Regions from separate parts of the Orenia sp. genome, predicted to be linked through region 2. Evidence: riboswitches for the same ligand, from Rfam matches in the RefSeq annotation. Region 2 holds a riboswitch; each other region holds the start of a gene.
The links. Region 2 has a riboswitch for S-adenosylmethionine ahead of metK (methionine adenosyltransferase). Riboswitches for the same ligand answer to the same signal wherever they lie in the genome.

Region 1: another riboswitch for S-adenosylmethionine. It lies ahead of ACTCDL_RS12440 (DUF6485 family protein); the one in region 2 lies ahead of metK (methionine adenosyltransferase).
Region 3: another riboswitch for S-adenosylmethionine. It lies ahead of ACTCDL_RS04500 (methionine ABC transporter ATP-binding protein); the one in region 2 lies ahead of metK (methionine adenosyltransferase).

Annotation. Positions count from the first base shown of each region.
Region 1 covers NZ_JBSQYM010000139.1:711-7,847, forward strand. Annotated here, with positions in the region: gene ACTCDL_RS12415 (cysteine desulfurase family protein) at 1-780, shown strand, start outside; gene thiI (tRNA uracil 4-sulfurtransferase ThiI) at 786-1,970, shown strand; gene ACTCDL_RS12425 (hypothetical protein) at 2,060-2,323, opposite strand; gene ACTCDL_RS12430 (L,D-transpeptidase family protein) at 2,476-3,417, shown strand; gene ACTCDL_RS12435 (ABC transporter substrate-binding protein) at 3,439-4,827, shown strand; SAM riboswitch class I at 4,888-5,001, shown strand; gene ACTCDL_RS12440 (DUF6485 family protein) at 5,065-5,274, shown strand; gene ACTCDL_RS12445 (O-acetylhomoserine aminocarboxypropyltransferase/cysteine synthase family protein) at 5,301-6,500, shown strand; gene ACTCDL_RS12450 (protein kinase domain-containing protein) at 6,595-7,137, opposite strand, start outside.
Region 2 covers NZ_JBSQYM010000126.1:294-7,430, reverse strand. Annotated here, with positions in the region: gene ACTCDL_RS11840 (L-lactate MFS transporter) at 1-729, shown strand, start outside; gene ACTCDL_RS11835 (NAD(P)/FAD-dependent oxidoreductase) at 1,123-2,328, shown strand; gene ACTCDL_RS11830 (YuzB family protein) at 2,390-2,605, shown strand; gene ACTCDL_RS11825 (polysaccharide deacetylase family protein) at 2,685-3,692, opposite strand; gene sfsA (DNA/RNA nuclease SfsA) at 3,940-4,638, shown strand; SAM riboswitch class I at 4,741-4,842, shown strand; gene metK (methionine adenosyltransferase) at 4,969-6,150, shown strand; gene ACTCDL_RS11810 (DUF5610 domain-containing protein) at 6,289-6,873, opposite strand.
Region 3 covers NZ_JBSQYM010000027.1:10,031-17,167, reverse strand. Annotated here, with positions in the region: gene ACTCDL_RS04510 (MetQ/NlpA family ABC transporter substrate-binding protein) at 1-319, opposite strand, end outside; gene ACTCDL_RS04505 (methionine ABC transporter permease) at 441-1,112, opposite strand; gene ACTCDL_RS04500 (methionine ABC transporter ATP-binding protein) at 1,084-2,139, opposite strand; SAM riboswitch class I at 2,219-2,385, opposite strand; SAM riboswitch class I at 2,684-2,772, opposite strand; gene ACTCDL_RS04495 (TIGR03905 family TSCPD domain-containing protein) at 2,841-3,080, opposite strand; gene ACTCDL_RS04490 (amino acid permease) at 3,168-5,402, opposite strand; gene ACTCDL_RS04485 (M20 metallopeptidase family protein) at 5,605-6,789, opposite strand.

The sequences.
Region 1 (7,137 bases), on a different contig from region 2:
GAAGGTATTGTTGATTTAGAAGAGTTAAAGGAATATTTAAATGATGAGACAATTTTAGTTAGTATTATGGGGGTTAATAATGAAACTGGAGCTATACAGCCCTTAGCTGAGATTAGTGAATTAGTAGCCGACTATGACAACCTCTATTTTCATGTAGATGGGGTACAGACTTTTGGTAAAGTAGATATTCCCTTATCTAAACTAGGTATCGACTTATATTCTATCAGTGCTCATAAGATCCATGGTCCTAAGGGAACAGGGGCATTATACATCAAGAGAGGAACAAGAATAGATAATTTGATCTCAGGCAGTAAGCAGGAGTCTGGAATTAGACCTGGAACTGAGAATGTTCCTGGAATTGCTGGTTTTGGTCAAGCTGTAGAGTTACTTCCTAGTCAAGATGATAAGTATAGAATCTATCAATTAAAGGAGCTACTAATCAATAGAATCTTAACTGAGGTTGAAGAGAGTTCTCTTAATGGACCAGATATTCATACTGGAGCAGTACATATTGCTAATATCTCCTTTGCTGGAGTAAAGGGTGAAGTCTTAATTCATACTTTAGAGCGGGATAATATCTATCTATCAACAGGAGCAGCCTGCTCCTCAAAACAGGATACACCAAGTTACGTTTTAGAAGCTATGAAGGTCAATCCTAAATTAATTGAAGGGGCAATTAGATTCAGTCTTGCTCCAACAACAACTGAGCAAGAGATAAACTACACAGTAGATAAGCTAAAAGATGCTGTTAAAATGCTGAGAAAAATAATGCAGAGGTGATGAAAGTGAAAAGGTTATATTTGATCCGTTATGGGGAAATTGGTTTAAAGGGTAAAAATAGATTTATGTTTGAGGATAAGTTAATTTCTAACATTATCAAGACTTTGAAGAAAGATTCTGATGAATTGGATGTTTATAAGACCTATGGTCGAATTTATGTAGAGACTGATCTTGCTAGAGATAAGGTTATTAGTAAATTACAGAAGGTCTTTGGGATTGTTGGTATCGCTCCGGCCCGTGAAGTAGAGCTTGATGTAGATGAGGTCAAGAAGAATTGTTTGGAGATGGTGCAAGAGGCTTTACCTAGTTCAGGAGTAACTACTTTCAAGGTCAATGCTCGCCGTAATAATAAATCTTTCCCCCTAAATAGTATGGAGTTAAATAGAGAATTAGGAGCCCATATCCTAATTAATACAGAAGATGGACGTTTGCAGGTAGATGTACATAACCCGGAATTGATGGTCAATGTGGAGGTTAGAAAGAAGGCTGTCTACATTTATACCCAAGATATCCCTGGTTGTGGTGGGTTACCTGTTGGAGTAACAGGAACAGCAGGGTTATTATTATCAGGGGGGATTGATAGTCCTGTAGCAGGTTGGATGCTGATGAAGCGTGGAGTTAAGATAGTACCAATCTACTTTCACAGTTTCCCTTTTACCAGTGATAGAGCTAAAGAGAAGGTTATCGACTTAGCAGAAATTTTGGCTACATACCAAGGGGAGACTAAGTTACATGTGGTTCACTTTACCGACATTCAAACAGAGATGAATGATAAATGCCCAGCTGAATTAACTACGATTATCATGAGAAGGATTATGATGAGAATTTCTGAACAGATTACTGTAAATAATGGAGGAAAGTCGCTGTTAACAGGTGAGAGTATGGGACAAGTAGCTAGTCAGACGATGGAATCGATGTATGTTACTAATATGGTTCCTAAGATGCCTGTTTTTAGACCATTGATTGGTTTAGATAAGGTTGAAATTATTGAAATTGCTAAAAGAATTGGGACTTATGAGACTTCAATTCAACCATATGAAGATTGTTGTACAGTCTTTGTCCCAGAAAAACCCGCTACTAAAGCTACTCCAGAAGATGTGCAAGAAGGAGAGAAGGATTTACATATAGATGATTTGATTGAAAAGGCTATCGATGAGGTAGAGGTTATTACTATCAATCCATATAAGTAAAGGCAAGTACGAGTAAAGAATAATCAGTACTACCCAACCTCTAACTATCTAAAATATTTTAAGAGTAAGGAAGAATAGACATAAAATGGCTATTCTTCCTTTTTTAACTCATTGATTTCTAAACTAAGTTCTTTAATCTTTTTTTCTAATCTTTCATATTGCGAATTTCCGTTTTCATCAGTACCTAGACATTGTTCTTGGGCTGCAATTGTTAATATCGTCTGTCCAAGGGCTTCGAAAAAATTACCCAAAGAGTTTTGGGAATTGGCATCTAAATCATTAGCTAATATAACTCCAATTAATGTAGCTAGTACTGCCAAACTCTCTGGTGAGATTGAATCTAAACAGCACATATTAATAAGCCCCCTTTATAAGTTTATAATAGTATATGAGAACTTTTGCTTATCTGTTTAAAAAATTGATATTGTAAAGGAGCTAATTTGTATATTATAGGTGATTTTCACATAATTATTGATAAGATAATATATGAAAAGAGGTAATAAGATTGAAGTTAACAACAATGAGGATATTGCTCTTATCTTTACTAATTTCAACTTTAATTCTTCCTAATAGTTCAGCTAGAGAAGTCAATAACCATTGCAGTTGTCAATCTGTAAGACAACTTTCTTTACAAAATCCACTACTTAAGGGAGATGATATTTGGGAACTACAATCCCAATTAAAGGAGCTAGGCTTTTATCAAGGTGATTTAAATTCAACCTATGATTGGAAAACTTATTTAGCTGTTAGAAATTTTCAATACAACAGGGGATTAGAGGAGACTGGTATAGTAACTGATCAGACGTGGTTTAAATTAGGTGATGAATTGACTAAAGACTTACCATTAAAAGCAAGCAACAATAAGTTAGCTTTACCTAAAGGTGAAGTTTCTATTTTAGTAAATGGTTATAAACGCCAGATGACAGTCTATGCCAATGGAGAAGCATTTCATAGCTTTCCTGTAGCCATAGGCAAACCTTCTACTAAATCTCCTGTTGGTGAGTGGGCTGTGATTGCTAAAGATAAAGATTGGGGTGGTGGTTTTGGAGTTAGGTGGATGAGATTAAATGTCCCTTGGGGAATTTATGGGATACACGGTACTAACAAACCTGGTTCTATTGGAAGAGCTGCTAGCCATGGTTGTATTAGAATGTTCAATCGTGATGTTAAAGTACTTTTTGAGTGGGTGAAGGTAGGGACTAGAGTTAAGATTATTGGTACTAGAGATAGTGTGGAGATGAAATATAATATTGATCCTGGTAGAGTAGGTGAAGATGTCTTGATCTTGCAAGAAGAATTGAGAAAGCAGGGTTTTAATCCAGGTTATACCGACGGTAGGTTTGGAAAAGATAGCAAGGATGCCATGGAGGAGTTTAAACTTTTTTATGGTTTAAAGGATGACTTAGTTGCTGATGATAATACTTTTTATATTTTAAATATCAAGTAGAAGAGAGGAGGAAAAGAAGCATTGACTGAAAGTTCAAAGAAAACTTTAAATTGGAAGCTAATTATAGCTATCATGTTGGCTATTGCTATAGCAAGTGGGGGGATTACTTTCTATCTTAAGTATCAAAGTAGGTCTAAACCCTTTACTATTGATCCTGAAGTAATGATAAATCCCGATAAAGAATATCATGTTAGCTATTGGGATTATGATCTTTTGATAGGTCACGATGAAGATTATAAGCAGTTTCTCCAAGAGTCAATTGAACAGTTCAATAAGAAGTTTCATAATATCAAGGTTACCTATCAGCTATTACCTTTCTCTACGGGAGAAGAGAAGCTTAGGGAATCACTAAGTTTGGGTACTCCACCAGATATTTACGATGATATCTTCTCTAGTAAGCTAATTAGCAAAGAGTTACAGATACCTGTTAACCTTTTATTTGAAGAAGGTGATAGAGATAAGTATAGAGGGATATCGGCTTTAGTATATAATAATAAGATTTGGGGGTTACCTAACTGGCTAATTCCTCAAACTTGGGTAGCTAATCAGAAGATGTTAAATGCAAGTGGAGTGGATTTAATTAAAATCAAATCCCAGGGATGGAGCTGGGATGAATTTCTTCAGAGTGCTATTAAGGTTAAAGACTCACATGATGATGCTTATATTGTCTTTAATCCTTACAACTCAGAGATCTTTTATCAGTTACTGACTACTATGGAAGATGATAATTTACTCTCTGCCGATGGTAGTTCTTTAAATAGGCAGACTTTAATGACGATCTTTATTTTTCTAGATAAATTACGTAAAGAAAGGATATTTCCAAGGAAGATCAATAAGATGAATAAACGATTAATAGCAGGCTTGTGGGAAGGGGATGCTGGAATAATAGCACCTATCAATATCTTCTTATTAAATAATTTGCTTAAGCGAGATCACAAGGAGAGATATGTTGATATAAGCTTGTTACCTATTCCAAGTAATTCGAGCAATCATAAAGTACCGATAAAAGTTACCTCTCTACTTCTTTTTAGACAACAAGAGTATCAAGGAGATGATCATAGTAAAGCAGTCTACCAATTTGCTAAATTCATCAACCAAGAAAAGAATTTATATTTAGCTCAAAAATTGAAGGCTATACCTGCTTATCTACCTTTGCAAAGAAGTTGGCAAGATAGTGTCAAGTTAAGCAGTAATCTTAAAAAAGAGATGCTAAGTTATGTTGACAGAGGTGTCTATAGAAGTATAACTTCTAATTATGACTTAAAAGAAGGGCTGAATAAGATCATCGATAAACATTATCAAGAGTTTTGGTTGAAGACTATCAGTCCAGAGCAGGTGGTTGATGATATTATTAATGAAAATATAAATTATTTAAATCAAGGTAAACAACAAAAAGTTGAAGAAAATTAATAAGTAAACCTTGACAGGTTTACTTGCTTATGTTATTATTATAAAAAATAGAAAATATTAATCTTATCAAGAGTGGTGGAGGGACTGGCCCGATGAAGCCCGGCAACCAGTAGTAATTAGTTACTATGGCGGTGCCAATTCCAGCGATACCTTAAAGGTATTGAGAGATAAGAAGTGGTCTATAGAAATTTTAAACCTCTTCTTGGCGAAGAGGTTTTTTATTTAGGAGGAATAAAGTTGAGCACTAAACATTTTTGTAGTTGTGATAATTTAAAATGTAAGAATCACCCTAATAATCATTCTCTAGGTTGTGATCCTTGTATTAAGAAGAATCTTGCAGGTAATGAAATCCCTGATTGTTTCTTTAAACTGGTTAATGAAGATTTAAGTGAACTTAAGAGTTACAATTTAGGTGATTTTGCTAAATTCTATTTAGAAAATAGTTAATTATAATTTAAGGAGGAGTTAATAAAATGAGTAGTAGAGAAGGAAAATATGGATTTGAAACAGTTGCATTACATGGAGGTTATAGTCCAAAACAGGATAGTCAAAACTCAAGAGCAGTACCTATTTATCAGACGACTTCTTATGTCTTTGATGATGCAGACCATGCAGCTAGGTTATTTGCTTTAGAGGAAGCAGGTAATATCTATTCAAGAATTATGAACCCTACCCATGATGTATTTGAAAAGAGATTAGCAGAGCTAGAGGGTGGAGAAGCTGGACTAGTTACTTCGTCAGGTATGTCTGCGATTCATTTAACGGCGATTACTTTAGCTGAAGGTGGAGGGGAGATAGTATCATCTAAGTATGTATATGGAGGTACTTATAACTTATTTGATGTAACTTTACCTAAGTATGGAATTGATACTAACTTTGTTGATCCCCATGACCTTAATGCTTGGGAAGAAGCTATCACTGAAAATACTAAGTTCTTATATTTGGAGAGCCCAGGAAATCCTACTTTGGATATAGTAGATATCGAAAAAGTGGCAGAAATTGCCCATAAACATGATTTAAAATTAGTAGTTGATAATACCTTCTGTACACCATACTTATCTCGACCAATCGAATTTGGAGCTGATATTGTAGTCCATTCAGCTACTAAATATATCGGTGGTCATGGTAGCTCAATTGGTGGAATTATTGTAGGCCCTGCCGATTTTCTATTAAAAGCAAGAGTAGAAGGTTATCGTGATATTGGACCCGCAGCAAGCCCTTTCAATACATGGTTATTCATTCAAGGTTTAGAGACTTTAGCACTTAGAATGGAGCGACACTCTGAAAATGCATTGCAGGTAGCTCAATGGTTAGAAGCTCATCCTCAGGTAGAATGGGTTAGGTATCCAGGTTTAGAGAGCCACCCACATCATGAGCTTGCTAAGAAGCAACAAAAAGCCTTTGGTGGAATGTTATGCTTTGGAATTAAAGGTGGAGTGAAAGCTGGTAAGGAATTGATTAATAATGTGGAGTTATGTTCATTATTAGCCAATGTTGGAGATGCTAGAACTTTAATTATTCATCCAGCTTCTACTACTCATGAACAGTTATCAACAGAAGACCAGCTAGCAGCAGGTATTACAGATAATTTAATTAGAGTATCTGTAGGAATTGAAAGAGTAGAGGATATTATTGCTGATTTAAAGCAGGCTTTGGAGAAGGTAAATGGTTAAAAAATAAAAACTTAAATACAATAAAAAGACTCTAGTAACAACTTTGTTACTAGAGTCTTTTTATGCTCTTATATATTAATCATCCTCATGATTTTTAAACTAAAGGGTTCAAAGCTTTAATAAACTCTTTTGCAGATTGATACCTCTGCTCAATATTAGGGTGATAGGCTTTGAATAAAACCTCTTTTAAATCATCCTCCAGTGATTCTAGGTCATCTATTCTTGGCTTTGAAACGACTCCATTGATTAAATAAATACACATACTTGCTGCTACAGATAGGTCATTTATTTTATATCTCTGGTTTTTTTCTGAGTTTAGAGGTTTTGCTAGCCCAAAATCGATCAATTTTATCCTATTTGGGTTATCATTCATAATCAGTATATTTTTAGGTAAGAGATCATGATGAGCAAATCCTATTTGATGAAGACGTTGTAAACCTTCTAAGATATTTAATGTGATAAGAATAGCATCTTCTTTACTCCTCTTTTTCCCTGTGGAATGATAGTTCCAATGTCCAATTCTTACTCCTGGGAAGTATTCCATTACAATATAAGCTTTACTCTCTTTTATAAAGAATTCATAAAATTTAGGTAAAAATGGATGATTTCCATAACTCTCCATTATGAAGGCTTCATG
Region 2 (7,137 bases):
CCTTTTGCAACCTTTAAAATTTTAGGGATTGCTTTTGCTATAATTATTACAGTTTTAGCATTGCCACTAGAGTTTCCTAAAAAAGAGTTGTTGTCAGAAGCTGATAATAACAAAGAGGTTAAGCAAGATGAGATAGACTTAGATACAAAAGAGATGGTGAAGACATCAACCTTTTATGGTTTATGGACCTGCTATGTAATTGGAACCTTAGTGGGGTTAATGGCTATTGGAATTTCAAGTCCCGTAGCTGAGGAGGTAGTAAAGCTAAGTTCTAGTACTGCTGCTTTGATGGTATCTTTCTTTGCTATCTTTAATGGTATAGGTAGACCTATTTTTGGTAGCCTCACAGATAAGCTAGATCCTAAGAAGGCAGCTATTATCTCATACAGCTTAATAATTCTAGCTTCAATTATAATGTTAAATGTAGGAGAAGGTAATACTATTTTATACGGTATCGCTTTTGCTTTGTTTTGGTTAAACCTTGGAGGATGGTTAGCTATAGCTCCTACTGCTACAGGAATATTCTTTGGTTCTAAACATTATAGTAAAAATTATGGTTTCTTATTTACCGCTTATGGCGTTGGGGCAGTATTAGGAAACTTGTTGTCTGGTAAATTAAGAGATATATTAGGGAGTTATTTATATACTTTTTATCCAACTATTGGACTTGCGGTCTTAGGGATAATCATTGCAATTTTAATGTTAAAAGAGCCTAAAATTGAAAATTAATTTTTATAAAGGATGCAGTTTTGCATCCTTTATTTTTTTATAGCTTAATTGATTATAAAATTAGAAGGTATTTCCACCAGTTTAGTATAAATACTATAATTAAGTCCTGTATGATTAATATAATTACAGGCTATGCTAGTTTAATATCTGGTGATTGTTAATGGGGATATTGAGACACTTTTAAAATTAGCGTGAGTGGGTGTGTGAGTGTGAATAAGCCCTAATAAAAAGAGATTTTACACACACTCACACTCATAGCTTACACTCGACACGGAAGTGTCGCACTATCTTTATAAAGAATCATTTTTCTACTAGCATGATGTATCATTAATAATAAGTAGTAAGAATAGAGAGAATAGTTTTAAGAAATCTTAAAAAAAGGGGGATAAAGCAATGGAAGAAGTAGTAATAGTAGGAAGTGGTATAGCTGCTATTAGTGCAATTAAGGCTATTAGAGAGTATGATCAGGAATGTAGGATTGAGTTGTTTGGAGAAGAGAGTAGCTATCCCTATAATCGGATCAAACTATCAAAGGGATTAATGGATGATATTAAGGAAGATAAGATTTTAATAGAAAGGAAAGAATGGTATGATGAGAATGATGTAGAGTTATATTTAGATACAAAAATTACTGCTATAAAGCCAGATAATAAAGAGATAGTCTTAGATAATGGTGAGCTGATCAGTTATAATAAGTTAGTGTTAGCTAATGGAGCTAGAAACGCCACTCCACCTATTAGTGGAATAGATAAAGAAGGAGTTTTTACCTTAAGAGGATTAGCAGATTCTAGAGAGATCAAAGATTATGCTGAAGATAGTAATAAAGTCTTAATTATTGGTGGAGGGGTATTGGGCCTAGAGATGGCATGGGCTCTTAGTCAAGCAGGTAAAGAGGTTATGGTAGCTGAGATATGTTCTTATTTGATGCCAGAACAGTTAGATGAAAAGGCCTGTCAAATCTTAGAAGAGAGAGTTAGAGAACATAATATTGAGCCTTTAGTGGCTACAGCTATTAAGGAGATAATCGGTCAAGATAAGGTTAAAGGCGTTGTAACTGCTGAGGGAAAAGAGGTGGAATGTGATATGGTAATTTATTCTACTGGAATTAAACCTAACTTAGACATACTAGAGGGAACAGAGATAGAGACTGACTTTGGTGTTGTTGTAAATAATAGAATGCAGACAAATTATCCTGATATTTATGCTGTTGGTGATGTATCAGAGCTAGATAATAAAGGGTTTGGGTTATGGCCAATTGCCATTGAGCAGGGCAAGATAGCAGGGTATAATATTGTAGGTGAAGATGCTAGCTATCAGCATATCATTCCAACAGTTATGCTCAATGCCTTTGGACTATCTTTATTCTCTATAGGAGATAATGATAAGCGAGATGGGATAGATACAATTTGTGAAGAGCAAGAGAATAAGTATATCAAGGTTATGATTAAGGATAGAGCTGTCATAGGTGCTATTGTAATAGGAGATATGAGTAAGTCGGCTACTTTGCGAAAGGCTATTAGTCAAGGAATAGAATTAGCTGATTTAGACTTTACTGATGTATCAGTTTCAGAGTTAATAGAGATAATAAAGAGTAAGTAGTGAACCTTGACTCTTAATATTTACTTAGGAATCATCACTTATTAATTTTGGAGGTGAAATGATGGCAGTAGTAAGCTTTTGTGAAAATAACTTTGTCCATGGGGTTGAAGAATTAATTGATAGATTAGAAGAGCTTGATGATGTTAGTGTAGAAGTTGAAGCTTGCTTGGGATTTTGTGGTGACTGTGCTATGGGACCTTTTGCTTTAGTTGATGGAGAGCTTGTGCAAGCAGAGACAGCAGATGAATTGTATCCAAGGATTAAAGAAGAAATTTAATCCTCTACCTCGTCTTATAGACGGGGTTTTTAAATCTATTATTTATGTATTGCCAAGCCTTTAAAGGCTTGACTTATCATTATCTCCTATAAGCAGATAGTGATAATAAATCATCAACTGTAACCATTTCAATACCTTTATCTTGTAATGTTTCAATAATAGTTGGAAGTGCATTAATAGTTGGCATTAGACTCTGCCCCTTTCCTCCAGCAGAGTGGAAAAGAAGAATTGCACCTTCATGAATATCTGGTAATGTTCTGGCTAGTACCTCTTCTTTGCTTTTAGCTTTCCAATCTAAAGAATCTATAGACCAATGAATTACCTTATAGCCCATATTATTAAGTTGTTCTAAAGTAGAACTATTTGCAGCACCATAAGGTGGTCTCATTAGTTCAGGTCTCTTATTGATAATTTTTCTAATAGAGTTATCTGTATCACTCATATCCTTCTCTAATTCATTTTTAGTTAGAGTATTTAGATTATTATGCTCCCAAGAATGACTAGCAATAGTATGACCTTCTTCATATATTCTCTTAACTACAGCAGGGTTCTTTTCTACCCTCTGTCCAACTAAGAAGAAAGTAGCTTTTACATTATACTTCTTCAATACATCAAGTACTTGAGGAGTATATACTGGATCTGGTCCATCATCAAAGGTTAAAGCTACCTTCATAGTATGAGGCCCTTTACGGTATATTTTTTTAATATTTTCTTTTTGTTTGGGTTTTGCTATCACAATATCATTATTATTTGTCCAATTGGTATTGCTATATTTTGTATTAAAAGAACTATTAGAGCTTTTTCTCCCATCACTAGCTACCTTATTAAAATCATAAGAATTAGAACTTGTTTTTTTATTAGTAGAAGGTAGACTTAATGCTTGTCCAGAATAAATAATATTAGGATTACTAATATTATTAACTCTAATTAAATTAGAGATTGAAGTATTGAATTTTTGTGCAATTGTAAATAAAGAGTCACCTGACTGGATTCTATAGATTTCACTAGCATAACTACTTGCAGCTAATGCAAAGATTAGTATTGTTGATAATACAAGGGCAACTATATATTGTTTGTTTTTTATCACTTTCATATACCTCCTTTTTTAATTGGCTGTGATTAGAATAACACATGTCATCTCTAATCTCAATCTGTAAATAATGGGAAGATAAATACATTTTATAGAATTTAATAACAAATAACGGAAGAATTATGGTGATTAAAAAGAAAATTAAGATTTAGTAGAGAATTTTATAATCAACTTTGAGGTTAAGTAGGTTTAAAACTTAAGCTTATACTCAGACTTAAACTTAATAATGGAAGGAGCTAGGTATATGGCAAAGGTAGTAATGGATAGAGAACTTAAAGAAGGAAGATTAATTGTAAGAGAGAATAGGTTTGTAGCTAAAGTTGATTTAAAGGGAGAGGAAGTTAGGGCTTATGTCCCAAATCCAGGGCGGATGGAGGAGTTAATGATCCCAGGGACTAAAGTCTTTGTAGCTCATTACCCTAAAGCCAATCGGAAGACTGAGTATAGTTTATTATTAGTAGAGTATAATGATAAGTTAATATCTATAGATAGCCATTTGACTAATAGGTTGGTAGAGAATGCCCTCTTAGAAGGTGATTTGCTTCAATTTAGGGGTTATGAAGAGATTAAGCCAGAGTATACTTATGGTAATAGTCGCCTAGACTTTTATTTAAGAGGAAAGGGTGAGAAATGTCTAATTGAGGTTAAGTCTGCAACTTTGGTAGAAGAAGGAGTAGCTAAATTTCCAGATGCTCCAACTAAAAGGGGGAGACGCCATTTAGATGAATTAATTAAAGCACATCAGGAAGGTTACAGGGTAGCAGTAATCTTTATCATTCAAAGGGCTGATGCCTATAAGTTTACTCCCCATCAGAGAATAGATCTAAAGTTTGCTAAGAAATTGAAGGAAGCTGCTGAAAATGGGGTAGAAATTTATGCTTATAATTGTAATATAACTACTACAGAAGTCAGTATCAACCAAACAGTAGAGGTGGATGTATAAGGTCAACTGTGATCACGCAAAATATAAAGGGTGACTATTGACAAATATCTCTTAAAGTGTTAGACTAATGGAGATAATAAATTTATTAAAAAAAAGAATAATGATACATCAAGAGTAGTGGAGGGACAGGCCCTATGAAGCTCGGCAACCACCTGTAAAGGAAAGGTGCTAATTCCTACAAGGAGATACCTTGGGAGATGTTTAGGTTCTTATTAACTCATCTCTCCTTATAGGAGGGGTTTTTTTATTTTAAATCAAACAGTTAAGGGTGAGCAGAGTACACTATACACTGTAAACTATTTATTACATATTATTTAAGGAGGTAATTAAATGAGTAAGAGATATTTATTTACATCTGAATCAGTTACAGAGGGGCATCCAGATAAAGTAGCTGATCAGATTTCTGATTCTGTATTAGATTCAATTTTACAGGAGGATCCACAGGCAAGGGTTGCTTGTGAGACTACAATAACAACAGGTATGATCTTAATTTCTGGTGAGATTTCTACCAACTGCTATGTTGATATTCCTAAAATTGCTCGTAATGTAGTTAGAGAGATTGGTTATACTCGTGCTAAGTATGGTTTTGATGCTGAAACTTGTGCAGTATTGACTTCAATTGATGAGCAGTCTCCTGATATTGCTCAAGGTGTAGATGAGGCTTTAGAGGTTAAAGAAGGAAAAGAGAGTGAAGAGATTGGTGCTGGGGATCAAGGATTAATGTTTGGCTATGCTAGTAATGAGACTGAAGAGTTGATGCCATTACCAATTACTTTAGCCCATAAATTAGCTAGACGTCTAGCTAAGGTCAGAAAAGAGGAGGTTTTGGATTACTTAAGACCTGATGGTAAGACTCAGGTAACTATTGAGTATGAAGATGATAAGCCTGTAAGGATTGATACTATTGTTATTTCAACTCAACACCATCCAGAAGTAAGTTTGGAACAGATAAGGGAAGATATGATTGAATATGTAGTTAGGCCAGTGATTGATACTAATTTATTAGATGATCAGACTAGATACTTTATCAATCCAACAGGTCGTTTTGTAATTGGTGGACCACAAGGGGATGTAGGATTGACAGGGCGCAAGATTATAGTTGATACTTATGGTGGAATGGCTCGTCATGGTGGAGGAGCTTTTTCTGGAAAGGATGCTACTAAGGTAGACCGATCTGCTGCTTATGCTGCTCGTTATGTAGCCAAAAATATTGTAGCAGCAGGTTTAGCTGATAAATGTGAGGTACAATTATCTTATGCAATCGGTGTAGCTTATCCTGTATCTATTATGGTTGATACCTTTGGGACTGCCAAGATTGAAGAGAGTAAGATTGTAGAGCTAGTAAATAAGAATTTTGATTTAAGGCCAGGAAAGATTATTGAAACTTTGGATTTACGTAAGCCCCATTATCGTCAAGTGGCTGCTTATGGTCATTTTGGTCGCAATGATTTAGATTTACCTTGGGAGAGAACTAATAAGGTAGAGCAACTAAAAGCTGATGCTAGATTATAGAAAATAAAATAGAATGAATAAAATTAACCCTAGATGGATATCCATCTAGGGTTAATTTTATATCTTATAGGCTAAATAATGATTAAGTAGTCTAGTGGCTTAGAAAGATAGCATTAAGCCTGATATTTTCAAATTATTTTATTGTTTATGAAATTTCTGTTCTATTAATAGTTTACTGACAAATTTTTTGATTTCTTCTTCAATCTCAATAGATTTAAGGTCAGAAGGTTTCTTATCCTTTAATTCAATGTTATGTTTGGCAAACCAGTTGTCTAATTTTTCTATTATATGACTATAGGTATTATCAATTATCTCTTTTATGATTTCTTCTCCATGGAGGTTATCGATAGCTTCTTCATAACCTAGGGTAATTCCATGGTGAGATACATGATAAAAGTTATTTAATATAGCCATCTCATTAGCTGGGTTTTCTTCTTTATAGACTTCATACATTAATTTTAGGAAAGTAAAAACATTATCTGAGATATTATCTATTGAAAAGCTCCTATCGTTATTATCTTTAGGGTGATTATTTGGCTTAGAGTAAGTAATTTCATGATTATCAACTCTATGCTTGAAAGAGATATCTACAAAATCATTATTATGATGTTTATTATCTCTTGCTTTGTTTTTATTATTTTTATTTTTTTTTGAATTATTCTTACTTATTTTAGCAATTTTGCTGATTGCTTTAATAGGGTTAATCTTGTCATGTTTTTCCACAATAAATCCCTCCTTTTTATGGGAGTGTTATTATTATTATCGGATAATAATAATAATTGTTAATTTTAATTAATCTTGAAGAGCTTTGATTAAATAAAGTATGCTTTAATATTAATCGATAAGCTAAGATATTTCTATTATTTTTAAATTCTACTAACTAATGTTTCTAAGCTAAGTTTATGCAAATTATCTTGAGATTATTGAAGATTTATCTGTGGGAAAAATAATAAAATCACTTGACAAAGTGATCAATTAATATTATAA
Region 3 (7,137 bases), on a different contig from region 2:
CAGAAACCAAGTCTAAATCTCTCTCTTTGGCAAAGTTATTTAAATAAGGAGCATGTTGGAAGAAGTTTGCATCAATACTTCCATCTGCTAATGCTAAGTTTGGAGTAACATAATCAGTAAACTCCTTAACCTCTAAAGTAATCCCTTCCTTCTCTAATAAACCTTTTACTACATCATTTAAAATTTCAGCATGGGGTACTGGTGTAGCACCTACCACAATCTTATCAGCCTTCACACTAGCTTCTTTACTACCTCCACATCCAACTGCCAATACTCCTACCAATAATACAGCTATTAAAATAAGTAAATTTCTTTTCATCTTCTCTCCTCCTCAAAGTATTAATTTACAATTTATAATACACAATGTACAATTAAGACATTAAATAGTAGTTCTCTAAAAAATTAATTGTAAATTGCCAATTGTACATTGTCAATCTTCTTTAACTGTGGTCTAAACTTCTGGCTAAATAATTACCTAAGTTTTGAACAATCTGAACTATCACCACTAATAACACAACTGTTTTAATCATTACATCAGTCTGGAAGCGATGATACCCATAACGGATTGCTATATCTCCTAAGCCACCAGCTCCAATCGCCCCAGCTATCGCTGAATAGCCAATTAAACTAATAGCAGTAATTGTTAACCCTAAGACCAAAGATGGTAAAGCCTCTGGTAATAGTACCTTACTGATAATCTCCCAAGGATTTGCACCCATAGCTTGAGCTGCCTCTATGACACCACTATCAACTTCTTTTAAAGCACCTTCTACAATCCTTCCAATAAAGGGTATAGCTCCAATTGTCAAGGATACAACAGCTGCTGAAGTTCCAATTGAAGTCCCTACTATTATTCTAGTAAAGGGAATTAAAGCTACCATCAAGATAATAAAAGGAATTGATCTAGTGATATTTATAAAGGTGCTCAATATCAAATTTATAGCTTTATTCTCTAAAATATTACCTTCTTCACTAACGACTACTCCTACTCCCAAAGGAATTCCAAATAAAGCTCCTAAGAGCATCGAGATTGAAACCATATAAGATGTCTGTAAGATTCCTTGCCATAAGAGCCCACTATCCTTAATTAGAAGAGACAACACTTCCTTCATTCTCAATCACCTCCACTTTAACCTCTAATTCTTCAATTAGATAATTAATTCCATCTTCTATTAATGCTGGAGTCTCACAGGTTAATTCAATAATTAATGTTCCAAAAGGTGTTCCTTGAATCTTATCTATGTTACCATAAAGTATATTGGCATCAATTGCAAAGTTATGCACCAATTCCGAAATCATTGGCTTTCCTGCTGATTCACCGATAAAAGATACCTTAACCAATCTACCCTTGTCTGGATTAGCCACAGTTACTCTAGATAACAACTCCTCTGGAACATTTGCATTGATTACCCTCTCGATAAATCTCTTAGTAACCTCTGCTTGCGGATTAGTAAAGATATCAATTACATCACCATGCTCAGCAATACTTCCTTTATCTAGAACTGCAACCTTGGTACATATCTCTTTAATCACTTCCATCTCATGGGTTATGATTACGATAGTAATCCCCAACTTATCATTAATCTCTTTTAAAAGTTCCAAGATAGAGTGAGTAGTCTCAGGATCTAAAGCTGAAGTAGCTTCATCACAGAGCAATACCTTAGGATCATTTGCCAAAGCTCTAGCAATACCTACTCTCTGCTGTTGCCCTCCACTAAGTTGACTAGGATAGTTATTAGCTTTATCAGATAGACCGACCAACTCTAACAATTCTGCTACTTTAATAGCAATCTCCCTCTTAGTCTTACCTGCAATCTCTAAAGGAAAGGCCACATTATCAGCTACAGTCCTTGATTTAAGTAGATTAAACCTTTGAAAGATCATTCCCATCTCTTTTCTGGCTTCACGCAATTTATGGTTACTTAATTTAGTAATATCTTGACCATCTATAATAACCTCTCCTGATGTTGGCTCTTCTAGTAGGTTAAGACAACGAATTAGAGTGCTCTTTCCTGCACCACTTGGTCCAATTACTCCAAAGATTTCTCCCTCATCTATCTCTAGATTAATATTATCAAAAGCCACTACTTGCTTATCCTTACTCTGATAAACCTTTGTTAAATTATTGATCGTAATCATAATACTTCCTTCTCTCCTTATTAAAAGAATTCCCCTCTTCTGCCTAATAGAGAAGAGGGGATAATATTTTTAATCCCTTCTCTTATCTATCAGGAATTAGCACCGCCATAGAAATTGAGTTTTATTATAAGTATAAGTCTAAGTAAGAACCATATCTTAACTCAAACTTAATCTTAAACTCAGACTCAGCGTACTACCGGTTGCTGGGCTTCATTGGGCCAGTCCCTCCACCTCTCTTGATAAGAATCTGTATAACAGTGACAAGTACTAAGTGACGAGCAATTAGCAAAAACTTGTTACTTATACTTTTTTATAGGTCTTCCTCAACCTTTGTGAAAATATATTATTACACTCTTAGCCACAGGTTTTAACCTGTGGTGCTACCATAGATTTTGTATAGACTACGGGTTAAAACCCGTAGCTAGATAATAATTTAAAATTATTATTACTTGTAATCACAAAGTCCGTTGTTGAACCTTTTTTATTAATTCCTATATTTAACCAAAAAACTTCTTCTCTATAAGAGAAGAAGTTTTACCGTCTTCTCTTATCTATCAGGAATTAGCACCTTTCCCCTTGCAGGGGGGTTGCTGGGTTTCATAGGGCCGGTCCCTCCACCTCTCTCGATAAGAGTTACTTATTTAAGTTATTAGTATCATATCAATTTATTTATCATTTGTCAACAGCTTTTGAAAAATTGCTTATAGCAAATCTTTCAAAGCCTTACTTAGCTGGTCAGGGCAAGAGGTTCCATTGCGACATTCAATTCCTGCTAATTTATCAGCTACATACTCAACAGTCTGCCCCTCTGCTAAAGCCGAAATAGCTGACTGATTACCATTACAACCCCCAATAAACTTTACCTTCTCAATAACCTTTGCATCATTAATCTTAAATCTAATCTCTCTGGCACATACTCCACTTGTTTTAAAGACTTGCATTCTAACGACCTCCTAAATTATTAACTGATTAAATTATACCAGAGAGTTAAATAATAAATCAACTAATATCAGATTTATTAGAAGTTATCAAGCTAGTGCACTCTCATCACCTGAATCTAAGGTAAATAAGCAAGAAGACCTAAATTTATCCTTATATTCCCTCAACTCTTCAAAATCAATCTCTTCTGGTAAGGGTATCACCTGCAAATCTGCTTTTGGCAGTTCATCATAAGCTTCAGGCTTTTTGGCAAATACATTGACATTAGGAATTCTGCCCATTTCTGCTACCAGACGTAAGTATTCTTTGGCATCTTCATCATACTCTTGATTCTCAAGCTCTGCAATCATTCTTAGGTTTGCTTCCCAATTGAGTTTAAGCTTATAGGCTATTAATACAGCTAAATCCTGGTTATCTAACTCCATATCTAGGTCCCACTTAGGTCCTTGATTTTCAAACCAGAGATTCACATCCTCCTCTTTACCCATTCCTTTAACTGGATGCTCATCAAATAATAGCACTCCAATCTCATTTTGACGGCATATCTTAATCAGCTCTTTCATATCATCTTCACGTTTTGGATCTTCTGGCATCTGTAATAAGATGATATTTGGTTTAAAGAAGGTACTTCCAAAGGTCTGAATCCCAGCCTTTAAATTCTCACTAAACTCTGAGACTGTAATCACTGTCCATGAAGCAAATATCCCTTTCTTTCTAATTCCTTCAGTAAAATCTGATAGTTCATCAATTAACCTGTCCTTATCTTCCTTATCAGCAAGCCCTATTATCTTCAAAAAACCCTTTGGATAACAGATATTTTTAACAAATTTATAAGACTTGTCCAACCAAGCTGTATTCTCAATTGGTAAGAGTAGATTTGCTTTCCAGGTTCTCTCTTGATGTACAGCTAAATCATGCACCTTTTTAGCTGCCCATTCAGCTAATGCCTCAAATAAACCACTTCTAACATCACCAAAAGGAGCATTTAGGTGGCGTCTTAATAAAAGACCATGAATTACTAAAACAATTACTACTGCTATTATACTAAAGCTAGGATTGATGATAAACATCGCAAAGATACATCCCAAAGCACCTAGTAGCGAAACAAAATTTGGTATCCTAAACATTGGTCTAAAGCTAACTAACTGTAAGCTCTGTTCAATTAAAACCACTACATTAATCATAGTATAGGTGATTAAAAAGAACATTGTAATTAATGGCGCAAGTACATTTAAGTCTCTTAGCATAATTGCAGCTAAAACTATTGCCCCTGTCAGAAATAACGCATTTCTTGGTTCACCATTAACAGATTTTCTAGCAAACCACTTACCTTTAGGCAAGATATTACGATTACCAAGGGCCTGCAGTATCCTAGGTGCTCCTACAATAGAAGAAAGTGCTGATGAAAAAGTAGCTCCTAATAGACCTATTAAAACCGCTGGTCCCCAAATAGATTTATCAATCATCACTGTATAGTTCTCAATAAGCTCTGAAACTGATGCAGAACGGGCTAGCCAATAAGCCAAAGCAAGATAAATCACTACACTAACACCAATAGCACTCATTGTCCCTAAAGGAATATTTTTGCGAGGGTCTTTAAGTTCACCTGACATATTAGCACCTGCCATAATCCCAGTTGAGGCAGGAAAGAAGACTGCAAATACTGCCCAAAATCCTATTCCTGAAAAGTTATTCTCTGGTGAACCAGGAAATTTACCTATCCATTGAATATCAAAGTGCATAGAACCAGTAACTGCTGCTATCCCTACACTTAATAATGAAATCCCTATAATGACTAAAATAAAATGCTGTATTTTAAATGCAAAGTTAGCACTAATAAAGGCAATAGTAAATAGAACAAAAAAGGTAATCAAGTCTATCAATATCGCTGGATGATTGGGAAAAAGCCATTGCCACCCACTACGAAAACCAAAGATATACATTGCTACAGCTAATGTCTGAGATAAGTATAAAGGTACTCCAATACTTCCACCAACCTCAAGACCTAAAGACTGGGAGATAACCGAAAAAGCCCCTCCAGCACCAATTCTAATATTAGTTGTTATTGAAGATAAAGATAGGGCAGTACAAGTAGTAATTCCAAAGGATAAAAGAATAATCCCCCAAGAGCCTAATAATCCTGCATTACCTACTACCCAGCCTAACCTTAAGAACATTATTACCCCTAAAATAGTCAATAATGTTGGTGTAAATACACCAGAGAAGGTACCAAATAGCTGAGATTTATCCTCCTTCTTTCCCTTAGCTTGTTCTCCTAAGCTCTTCTTTTCATTATTTTCTAAAGCAACTTTAGAATTATCCATTAACAATCCTCCTTTATCCTATTTAATATACTTATGTAAGTTTATATTGGTAAAAAAATAAAGCTAGCTATTTAAAATAGTTAGCTTATTAAGGTCAATTTATCGATATCAGTAATTATTACTACTATATTTATATAGTATATTATTCTAAGTTTGATGTCAAATTATAGGAGATTGGCTCATTATTGAATCAATAGTTTTATTATTCATTTAAATATTCCATAGCAGATTGAACTAAAATAGCTATTCCAATAGGCAATGCCTCTTCATCTAGATTGAACTTAGGGTGATGCCAAGGATAGATCTTTCTATCAGAATTACTGACTCCCAGATGTAAGAAGAAGCCTGGTACCTCTTTGGCATAACTAGCAAAATCCTCTCCTGCCATCAAGGGATTCTTTAAAATAATGGTATTCTCTGTACCAATTAACTGCTTACTTACTTTGGTGACTACAGCAGTTAACTGCTCATCATTCTCTAAAACCGAGTGACCAAATTGATAATCAAAGGTATAACCACCACCAAAGATATCGGTAACTCCATCGATAGTCTGCTCCATCAATAAAGGTACTTTATCTCTAACCTCTGGATTTACAGTCCTAACTGTTCCTTCTATCATGACCTCATCAGCAATGACATTATAGCTCTCACCACCACACAGTTTACCAATGGTCAAGACAGCTGGCTCTACTGGACTGATCCTTCTACTGACAATCGACTGTAAATTCTGAACTATATCAGCAGCGATAATAATTGCATCAATAGTCTCATGGGGAGCTGCACCATGCCCACCTTCACCTTTGACAGTTATCTTAAACTTATCGGTAGCAGCCATAATTGGACCTTCTTTAATTCCTACAGTACCGACTTCTAACTGGGGATTGACATGAATTCCAAAGATAGCTTCTACCTTTGGGTCTTCTAACACCCCTTCTCCAATCATAGTCTCGGCACCACCAGGCATTTCAGTCTGCTCTTCATTTGGTTGGAAGATGAATTTGACACTCCCCTCTAGTTCTTCTTTAAATTTAGTCAGTAACTTGGCTACACCTAAGACCATAGCAGTATGAGAGTCATGCCCACAGGCATGCATCTTTCCTTCATTCTGAGACTTATATTCACATTCATTCTGCTCTTTAATTGGTAGAGCATCCATGTCTGCCCTAATAGCAACTACCTTGTCTCTATTCTTACCTTCTAAAAAACCTACAACACCAGTCCTTGCTATACCTTCCTCTACCTCTAAACCTAAAGACCTTAAATAATTAGCTACCAGCTTTGCAGTCTCCCATTCTTCAAAGCCCAATTCGGGGTTGGCATGAATCTCTCGCCTAATTTTAATAATCTCCTCCTTTATCTCTAAAGCCTCTGCTTTCATATTTATCATAAATTTACCACCTCTTTTTTCCATTATATTTACTTATAAGAAAATCGTGTTTCTAAGTCTTTAGTTTAAAGTAAATTAGATTATTTATGCTAAGAAGCGGTAAACTTATCATTAGATAATCTCCTTGATTTTAAAATTCAATTAATAATCATGGTTTTAAAAAAAGAAAAATAATTTCTTAATATCATGTTACAAAAAAGAATATTAATACCTTGATTTGTTTAAATCCTCTTTTATATAATCACTGTTAGCACTTTCATTTCTATTTACCTTAGGAATCAGTCCAACCCATTCATAATAATGAAGTGTATCTGGTGTAAAATCAAACCTTTAACTCATTTCTGAAAT